DNA from 3 places in the Streptomyces sp. NPDC053474 genome. Region 2 is predicted to be linked to each of the others. Evidence: riboswitches for the same ligand, from Rfam matches in the RefSeq annotation. Region 2 holds a riboswitch; each other region holds the start of a gene.

The links. A riboswitch is a leader RNA that binds a small molecule or an ion and turns the genes downstream of it on or off. The one in region 2 is predicted to bind thiamine pyrophosphate.
Region 1: it holds a riboswitch for thiamine pyrophosphate, as region 2 does, so the genes downstream of both, thiC (phosphomethylpyrimidine synthase ThiC) here and thiO (glycine oxidase ThiO) in region 2, are expected to answer to the same signal.
Region 3: it holds a riboswitch for thiamine pyrophosphate, as region 2 does, so the genes downstream of both, ACIG3E_RS19710 (thiamine ABC transporter substrate binding subunit) here and thiO (glycine oxidase ThiO) in region 2, are expected to answer to the same signal.

What each region holds. Positions count from the first base shown of each region.
Region 1 is NZ_JBITXV010000002.1:548,887-552,155, reverse strand. It holds gene thiC (phosphomethylpyrimidine synthase ThiC) at 1-1,699, opposite strand, end outside; TPP riboswitch at 1,692-1,837, opposite strand; gene ACIG3E_RS06110 (YibE/F family protein) at 1,909-3,269, shown strand, end outside.
Region 2 is NZ_JBITXV010000004.1:426,308-429,576, reverse strand. It holds gene ACIG3E_RS11865 (NAD(P)/FAD-dependent oxidoreductase) at 17-1,183, opposite strand; TPP riboswitch at 1,320-1,432, shown strand; gene thiO (glycine oxidase ThiO) at 1,430-2,677, shown strand; gene thiS (sulfur carrier protein ThiS) at 2,674-2,895, shown strand; gene ACIG3E_RS11850 (thiazole synthase) at 2,900-3,269, shown strand, end outside.
Region 3 is NZ_JBITXV010000007.1:451,645-454,913, reverse strand. It holds gene ACIG3E_RS19715 (ABC transporter permease) at 1-1,116, opposite strand, end outside; gene ACIG3E_RS19710 (thiamine ABC transporter substrate binding subunit) at 1,092-2,180, opposite strand; TPP riboswitch at 2,263-2,379, opposite strand; gene rlmN (23S rRNA (adenine(2503)-C(2))-methyltransferase RlmN) at 2,406-3,269, opposite strand, start outside.

The sequences.
Region 1 (3,269 bases), on a different contig from region 2:
CCTGGGAGATCTTCATCGAGCAGAACTTCGGCCCGCACATCGAGCAGAAGTGCGCCGTCTTCGCGGGCTCCGCGGGCAGCGTCTCGTCGTGGAACTCACGGGCCGTCACCGGGTCGAGGGCCAGGTTGAACTGGTCCTCCCAGCGGAATTCGAAGCGCGCGTCCGACAGCGCGTCGTCCCAGTCCTGCGCGCCCGGGTGCCCCTTGGCGAGGTCCGCCGCGTGCGCCGCGATCTTGTACGTGATGACGCCGGTCTTCACGTCGTCGCGGTTGGGCAGGCCGAGGTGCTCCTTCGGCGTGACGTAGCAGAGCATCGCCGTGCCCCACCAGCCGATCATCGCGGCGCCGATGCCGGAGGTGATGTGGTCGTACGCGGGCGCGATGTCGGTGGTCAGCGGGCCGAGCGTGTAGAACGGCGCCTCCTCGCAGATCTCCTGCTGGAGGTCGATGTTCTCCTTGATCTTGTGCATCGGGACATGGCCCGGGCCCTCGATCATCGTCTGCACGTCGTGCGCCTTGGCGATCTTGTTCAGCTCGCCCAGGGTCTCCAGCTCGGCGAACTGGGCGCGGTCGTTGGCGTCCGCGATGGAGCCGGGCCGCAGGCCGTCCCCGAGCGAGTACGTGACGTCGTACGCCGCGAGGATCTCGCAGAGCTCCTCGAAGTGCTCGTAGAGGAAGCTCTCCTTGTGGTGCGCGAGGCACCAGGCCGCCATGATCGAACCGCCGCGCGAGACGATGCCCGTCTTGCGGTTCGCGGTGAGCGGGACGTACGGCAGGCGGACGCCCGCGTGCACCGTCATGTAGTCCACGCCCTGCTCGGCCTGCTCGATGACCGTGTCCTTGTAGATGTCCCAGGTCAGCTCCTCGGCCTTGCCGTCGACCTTCTCCAGGGCCTGGTAGAGCGGCACGGTGCCGATGGGCACGGGGGAGTTGCGCAGGACCCACTCGCGGGTCGTGTGGATGTTGCGGCCGGTGGACAGGTCCATGACCGTGTCGGCGCCCCACTGGGTCGCCCACGTCATCTTGTCGACCTCCTCCTCGATGGAGGAGGTGACCGCGGAGTTGCCGATGTTGGCGTTGACCTTCACCAGGAACCGCTTGCCGATGATCATCGGCTCGATCTCCGGGTGGTTCACGTTCGCCGGCAGGACCGCGCGGCCCGCCGCGATCTCGTCGCGGACGACCTCGGGCGCCATGCTCTCCCGGATGGCCACGTACTCCATCTCCGGCGTGATCTCCCCGCGGCGCGCGTACGCGAGCTGCGTCACCGCCTGCCCGGCGCGGGCGCGGCGCGGCTGGCGCGGGCGGCCGGGGAAGACCGCGTCGAGGTTGCGCAGGCCGCCGCGGGGCGAGGTGTGCTTGATGCCGTCGTCCTCGGGGCGGACCGGGCGGCCCGCGTACTCCTCGGTGTCGCCGCGGCCGACGATCCAGTTCTCCCGCAGGGGGGTGAGCCCCCGGCGCACGTCGGTGTCGATCTCCGGGTCCGTGTACGGACCCGAGGTGTCGTACAGGGTCACGGCCTTGCCGTTGGTGAGGTGCACCTGGCGGACCGGCACGCGCAGATCGGGGCGCGAGCCCTCGATGTACGCCTTGTGCCAGCCGGTGGACTTCCCGGCCTCCGAAGCGTTCTGCCCGCTGGGCGCGGTCTGTCCGCTGTCGGGCTGCATGGAGGCAGGCGTGCGTGTGTCCGATGTGGTCATGAGACCTACTCCCTACGCCGGCATTACCCGGTAACAGGTTCGGCGGTCGACGCAGCGGCTTCCGTACGGTCCGATTCCCGTTCGTACGGAGGTCAGCGCCCTCTCAGCCCGGTGCTCCGAGCTCCCGCGTGTGCAAAGGTGCCTCCACGCTAGCGTCATATCGGGCGCGGTGAACAGAGGGCCCCCTCCGTTCTTGCGATGATCGGGCCGTGACCACCACAGAGCCCCCCACACCGCCGCCCCCTCCGGAACCGCACGGGCATGGCCACGGGCACGGCCATGCGCACAGCCACGGCCCCGCCGCGCCCGTCTCCCGGCATCTGCGCAAGGTCATCGCCGCCGTACTGATCCCCTTCGCCACGGCCGTCCTCGTCGGCCTCGTGGTGCTCTGGCCGGGCGGCACCCCCGACCACGAGCGCACCGGCGTCGGCTTCGACCGGCAGACCCAGTCGGCCACCGTGGCGAAGATGGACACGCTCCCCTGCGAGGACGTGAACGCCTCGCAGACCCCGCCCAACGGCGACACCTCAACGCCGGAGGGCCGGTCCGCGAAGACGCGCGCCGAGGGCACCTGCAAGAAGGCCACGATCAAGGTGACCAGCGGCCCGGACAAGGGCTACACCTTCACCGAGATCGTCCAGCCCGACTCCCCCCGGCAGCTGAAGCTGGGCCAAGGCGTGGTGGTCGCCTACGAGCCCAAGGCGCCCAAGGGCCTGCAGTATTCGATCGCCGACGTGAACCGCAAGGTCCCGATGGCCCTGCTCGCGGGCATCTTCGCGCTGGCCGTCGTCGTGGTGGGACGGCTGCGCGGCGTCATGGCCCTGGTCGCCCTCGCGGTGAGCTTCCTGATCCTGACCTTCTTCATCCTGCCTGCGATCCTTCAGGGCTCGAACCCCCTGGTCGTCGCGGTCGTCGGGGCCAGCGCCATCATGCTGATCGCGCTCTATATGTGCCACGGCCTGACCGCGCGCACATCGGTGGCGGTGCTCGGCACCCTGATCTCCCTCCTCCTCATCGGCCTGCTCGGCTCGCTCTTCATCGCCTGGGCCTCCCTGACCGGCAACACGGACGACAACACCGGCCTGATCCACGGCCTCTACCCGTCCATCGACATGAGCGGCCTGCTGCTCGCGGGCGTCATCATCGGCTCCCTCGGCGTGCTCGATGACGTCACCGTCACCCAGACCTCCGCGGTCTGGGAGCTGCACCAGGCCAACCCGACGATGGGCTGGCGCGGTCTGTACCGCGCGGGCATCCGCATCGGCCGCGACCACATCGCGTCGGTCGTGAACACCCTGGTCCTCGCCTACGCGGGCGCCGCTCTCCCCCTTCTGCTGCTCTTCTCCATCGCCCAGAGCAGCGTGGGCACCGTGGCCAACAGCGAGTTGGTCGCCGAGGAGATCGTCCGCACCCTGATCGGCTCGATCGGCCTCGTGGCCTCCGTCCCCGTCACCACCGCGCTCGCCGCCCTGGTGGTCTCCGCCGACCGGCCGGGCCCGGTCGGCCCGGCCGCGGGTCCGGGCACCACGGTGGGCTCCTCGGTGGGCTCCTCACATCCGGCGGGGCCCGG
Region 2 (3,269 bases):
GCCGCGCGCGGGGGCCTCAGGAGCGGATCGCCTTCTTCAGCGGGACCGCCGGGTCCGTGACCAACGTCGCGTCCATCGGGGTGGCCGCGTCGATCAGCTTCCTCGCCTGGGCGAGGTCCCGGGGGCGGCCCACCGCGAGGACGGCCACCAGGGCGCCGTCGCGGAGCCAGCAGACCGTCCAGGACGGGGTCGCGGGGTCGCCGCGCCAGATCAGCTCGTCGGCGGCCGCGTGATGGCCCGCGTACTGGACGAAGCGGCCGAACTGCTCGGACCAGAAGTACGGCACCGGGTCGTACGCCTCCGGGGCCCCGCCGACGATGTCGGCGGCCACCGTGCGCGGCCCCTGCACGGCGTTGTCCCAGTGGTGGACGAGGAGCCGCTCGCCGTAGCGGCCCGAGGGGAAGGACGCGCAGTCGCCGACCGCGTACACGTCGGGCGCGGAGGTGCGGAGCCGGTCGTCGGCCACGACCTCGTGGTGGACGCCGAGCTCGATGCCGGAACCGGCGAGCCAGGCCGTCGCGGGCCGAGCCCCGATGCCGACGACGACGGCGCCCGCGGGCAGCCTGCTGCCGTCGTCGAGGAGGACCGCGCCCGGCTCGACGCGCGCCACGCGCGCGTGGGTGCGCAGGGCCGCGCCCGCCTCGGCGTACCAGTCGGCCATCGGGGCCGCGACCTCGGCGGGCAGCGCGCCCGCGAGCGGCCGCCCGGAAGCCTCCACGACCGTCACGGCACAGCCCGCGTCGCGCGCGGCCGTGGCGAACTCCGCGCCGATCCAGCCCGCGCCGACGACCACGACGTCGTGCTGCTCGGCGAGCACCGGCCGCAGCCGCTCCGCGTCGTCGAGCGTGCGCAGCAGATGGACCCCGGGCACGCCGTCCGAGCCGGGCAGGCGGATCGGTTCGGCACCGGTGGCGAGGACCAGGCTCTCGTACCCGACCGGGCCCGCCGCCGTGTCCAGCTCGTGGTCCGCGGGACGGACGCCGGTGACCTCGACGCCGAGCCGCAGCTCGATGCCGAGGCCCTCGAAGTCGATGTCGAAGGCCGAGCCCTCGGCCTTGCCGAGGAGCACCGCCTTGGACAACGGCGGCCTGTCGTACGGCTGGTGCGGCTCCGCGCCGATCAGGGTGACCGGGCCGGTGAACCCCCGTTCGCGCAGGGCCACGGCCGTCTGCACCCCGGCCATGCCCGCGCCCACGATGACGACCCGCTGTCCCGCCCGCTTCCGCTCTTCGCTCACCCGATCAACTGTAGGACGGCCCCCGGCGCCCGCACACGACGGGCTTACCGGCCCGGCGGGCGACGGGCTAGGGTGGCCGGTGCAGAGCACTCGCGGGAGCCCGGACGACCGGGCTGAGAGGGAGGCTGAAACGGCCTCCGACCGTACGAACCTGATCCGGGTCATGCCGGCGAAGGGAGGGGCTGGACGCCCATGCGTTCCCGTACGAAACCACCGAACGCGTCCGTTTCCCGTACGTCACCTACTCGTACGTCACCACCGTCCGCCGGGCCGACGGACGTCCTGGTCGTCGGCGGTGGCGTCATCGGCCTGGTCACGGCCTGGCGGGCCGCGCGGCGCGGCCTGTCCGTCACGGTCGTCGACCCCGAGCCCGGCGGCGGCGCCGCTCAGGTCGCGGCGGGCATGCTGGCCGCCGTCACCGAACTGCACCACGGCGAGCAGACGCTGCTCGGCCTGAACCTGGCCTCCGCCCGGCGCTATCCGGACTTCGCCGCCGAGCTGACGGAGGCGTCCGGCGCGGACATCGGCTACCGCGCGTGCGGCACGCTGGCCGTCGCGCTCGACGCCGACGACCGCGCCCACCTGCGCGAACTGCACCTCCTCCAGCAGCAGTCGGGCCTGCGCTCGGAGTGGCTCAGCGGCCGCGAGTGCCGCCGCCTCGAACCGATGCTCGCCCCCGGAGTGCGCGGCGGCCTCCGCGTCGACGGCGACCACCAGGTCGACCCGCGCCGGCTCACCGCCGCCCTCCTGGTGGCGTGCGAGCGGGCCGGGGTGGCCTTCACGCGCGCGTGGGCGGAGCGGCTCGTCGTCGCCCGGGACCGCGCCACCGGCGTCGTCCTCGCCGACGGCAGCACGCTCGGCGCCGGGCAGACCGTCCTCGCGGCGGGCAGCCTCAGCGGCCGTCTCGCCGGCGTCCCGGATCACGTCCTGCCGCCGGTGCGGCCCGTGAAGGGACAGGTCCTGCGGCTCACCGTGCCCGAGCGGTACGCGCCGTTCCTGAGCCGCACCGTGCGCGCCGTCGTCCGCGGCAGCCACGTCTATCTGGTGCCGCGGCTCAGCGGCGAGCTCGTCGTGGGCGCGACCAGCGAGGAGCTCGGCTGGGACACCACGGTCACCGCGGGCGGCGTCTACGAGCTCCTGCGCGACGCCCACGAGCTGGTCCCCGGCATCACCGAGCTGCCGCTCACCGAGACCCGGGCCGGGCTGCGGCCTGGCTCGCCCGACAACGCTCCGCTGCTCGGGCCCACCGCCCTGCCCGGCCTGCACCTGGCCACCGGCCACTACCGCAACGGCGTGCTCCTGACCCCGGTCACCGGCGACGTCATGGCACACCTCCTGACCACCGGCGAACTGCCCGACGAGGCCCGGCCGTTCACGCCGCTGCGCTTCGCCGCGGCCGCCCCCGCCCCGCCCAAGGACCTTTCGGAGCTGCCCGTATGACCACGCCCTCCGCCGCCTTCGCCCTGTCGGTCAACGGCGAGGCACGCGACGTCGCCGCGGGCACCACGCTCGACGCCCTCGTCGCCGAGCTGACCACCGCGCCGTCCGGCGTGGCCGCGGCCCTCAACGAAACCGTCGTCCCGCGCGCCCGGTGGGCCACCACCGTGCTCCGGGACGGCGACCGCGTCGAAGTCCTCACCGCCGTCCAAGGAGGCTGACGACATGGCGGACGACCCCCTCGTCATCGGCGGCCTCACGCTGTCGTCCCGGCTGATCATGGGCACGGGCGGAGCGCCGAGCCTCGACGTCCTGGAGCGCTCCCTGGTGGCCTCGGGGACGGAGCTGACCACCGTCGCGATGCGCCGCGTCGACCCGGGTACGCACGGCTCCGTCCTGTCCGTCCTGGAGCGCCTGGGCATCCGCGTGCTGCCCAACACGGCGGGCTGCTTCACCGCGGGCGAGGCCGTGCTCACCGCGCGCCTGGCGCGCGAGGCGCTCGGCACGGACCTGGTGAAGCTGGAGGTGATCGCCGACGAGCGCACCCTCCTGCCCGACCCCGTGGAGCTGCTCGACGCCGCGGAGACGCTCGTCG
Region 3 (3,269 bases), on a different contig from region 2:
GACGGTGGCCACGGCCGCGTACGTCAGGGAGTTCCCGATCGCCTCGACGGGCGGCACCAGGAAGGCCCCGCCCTCCGTCGAGGTCAGCTGCCGGTAGTACGCGAAGCCGTACCCCTGTGGGCCGTCGAGGGAGCGCTGCACCAGGACGCCGAGCGGCAGCACGATCAGCACGGCCACGGTGAGCAGCACGAAGCCGAGCAGCCCCCACTGCCCGGCCCCGCGCGGCCTGCGCGCCGTGGTCGCGGCGTCGACGAGGCGGAGCGTGCTCTCGCGCCGGCGCACGGTCCAGGCGTGCACGGCCAGGACCCCGCCCACCGCCGCGAACTGCACGAGGGTGAGGACGGCGGCCGTCGGCAGGTCGAGCAGGTTGGCCGTCTGCCGGTAGATCTCCACTTCGAGCGTCGCGTACGTGGGTCCGCCGAGGATCTGCACGACGCCGAAGGACGTGAACGTGAACAGGAAGACCATCAGCGCGGCGGCCGCCACGGCGGGCGCGAGCGCGGGCAGCGTCACCGTGCGCCACGCGCGCGTGCGCGAGGCCCCGAGCATCCGCGCGGCCTCCTCCTGGCGCGGGTCGAGCTGGGCCCACAGCCCGCCGACGGTGCGCACGACGACGGCGTAGTTGAAGAAGACGTGAGCGAGCAGGATCGCCCACACCGTGGTGTCCAGACGGACGCCCCACAGCTCGTCGACGAGCCCGCCGCGCCCGATCAGCGCGAGGAAGGCGGTGCCCACGACGACGGTCGGAAGGACGAACGGCACGGTGACGACGGCCCGCAGCACCTGTTTGCCCCGGAAGTCGAAGCGCGCGAAGACGTACGCGCCGGGGAGCGCGAACAGCAGGGTGAGCGCCGTCGACGCGAGCGCCTGCCAGGTGGTGAACCACAGCACGTGCTGGATGTCGGACTGCCCGAGCACGTCCGCGATCCGCCCGAACTGCCAGGCGCCGTCCACCTTCAGGCCGCGCGCGACGATCGCGGCGACCGGATAGGCGAAGAAGACGGCGAAGAACGCGACGGGCAGGGCCATGAGCCCGAGCCGCGCCGCGCCTCCCCGCGACGGCCGCCAGCCCTTACGGGCCGGGGCCTTCGCTACTTCAGTACGAGCGAGGTCCACGACTTGACCCACGGCTCACGGTTGTCGGCGATCTTCTTGGGGGCCATGGTCCGGGGGGCGGCGACCTCGACGCCGTGCTCCTGGAAGAGCTTCGGCACCCGCGCGCCCTCCCGCACGGGGTTCACGAACATCTGGAGCGGCATGTCCTCCTGGAACTCCTTGCCGGACAGGAAGTCGAGCAGGGCCTTGCCGCCCTTGGCGTTCTTGGCGTTGCTGAGCAGGCCCGCGTACTCGGTCTGCCGGAAGCAGGTGCCGGTCGCGACACCGGTCGGGGCCTGCTTCGGCTGCGGCTTGGCGTACAGGACCTCGACGGGCGGCGAGGAGGCGTACGACACGACGAGCGGCCGGTCGCCCTTGGCCTTCCTGCCGCCCGCGGAGCCGGAGAACTCCTGGTTGTAGGCCTGGTCCCAGCCGTCGACGACCTTGACGCCGTTGTCCTTGAGCTTCTTCCAGTAGCCCTGCCAGCCGTCGTCACCGTACGCGGCCGCGGTGCCGAGCAGGAAGCCGAGGCCGGGCGAGGACGTGGAGGCGTTCTCGGTGACCAGGAGGTTCTTGTACGCGGGCTTGACCAGATCGGCGAAGGTCTTCGGCGGCGCGAGCTTCTTGTCGGCGAAGTACTTCTTGTCGTAGTTCACGCAGATGTCGCCGCTGTCGACGGGCGTCACGCGGCGCTCGCCCTTCGCGAGCCGGTACTCCGGCTTCACCAGGCCCGCGTCCTTGGCCTCGTACGGCTGGAAGAGGCCGTTGTCGAGGGCGCGCGAGAGCAGGGTGTTGTCGACGCCGAAGAAGACGTCGCCCTGGGGGTTGCCCTTGGTGAGGATCGCCTTGTTGACGGCCTGGCCCGCGTCGCCGTCCTTGAGGACGCGGACCTTGTACCCGGAACGCTTCTCGAAGTCCTTCAGGACGTCCTTGGAGACGTTGAAGGAGCCGTGGCTGACCAGCGTGACGTCCTTGGACCCCGACGAGGAACCGCCGGAGTCGCCGCCGGAGCCGCACGCGGAGACGGCGACGAGCCCGAGGCCCACCGCGACCGCGGTGAGCGTGGCCTTCTTGGTGGTGCTCACGTGAGTTCATTCCTCCTGGAGTGACCAGGAGAAGACGCGGCCCTGCCCGCGGACCGGGCGGTTCGCGGGCAGGGCGCAACAGCTTGAGTGGTGACCGAACTTCCTACCCGGAATGACCCGGGCGAGGTTCAGAGGGTCTGCGGCCGGCCTGTGTCAGGTGCCGCACTCTCAGCGCTGTGGCGCTCCCCTGTCGGAATATGCAGATGTTCCGGCCAGCGTACCGCGCTAGCGTTCGGCAGCCGCGAGCTGTCCACAGGCGCCGTCGATCTCCTGACCTCGGGTGTCGCGGATGGTCACGGGCACGCCGTGGGCGGCGATGGCCTCGACGAAGGCCTTCTCGTCCTCGGGGCGCGAGGCCGTCCACTTCGAGCCCGGCGTGGGGTTCAGCGGGATCAGGTTGACGTGCACCGGCTTGCCCTTGAGGAGGCGGCCGAGGCGGTCACCGCGCCAGGCGTGGTCGTTGATGTCGCGGATCAGGGCGTACTCGATGGAGAGCCGCCGCCCGGACTTCGCGGCGTACTCCCAGCCCGCGTCCAGGACCTCGCGGACCTTCCACCGGGTGTTCACCGGGACGAGGGTGTCGCGCAGCTCGTCGTCGGGGGCGTGCAGGGAGATCGCCAGGCGGCACTTGAAGCCCTCGTCGGCGAAGCGGTGGATGGCGGGCACCAGGCCGACCGTCGAGACGGTGATGCCGCGCTGGGACAGGCCCACGCCGTCGGGCTCGGGGTCGGTGAGGCGGCGGATCGCGCCGACCACCCGGTTGTAGTTGGCCAGCGGCTCGCCCATGCCCATGAAGACGATGTTGCTCAGCCGCGCGGGGCCGCCCGGGATCTCGCCGTCGCGCAGGGCCCGCATGCCGTCCACGATCTGGTGCACGATCTCGGCCGTGGACAGGTTCCGGTCGAGGCCCGCCTGGCCCGTGGCGCAGAACGGGCAGTTCATGCCGCAGCCCGCCTGGGAGCTGATGCACATCGTCACCCGGTCGGGGTACCGCATGAGCACGGACTCGACGAGCGTGCCGTCGAAGAGGCGCCACAGGGTCTTGCGCGTGGTGTCGTCGTCACAGCTGATGTGCCGCACGACGCTCAT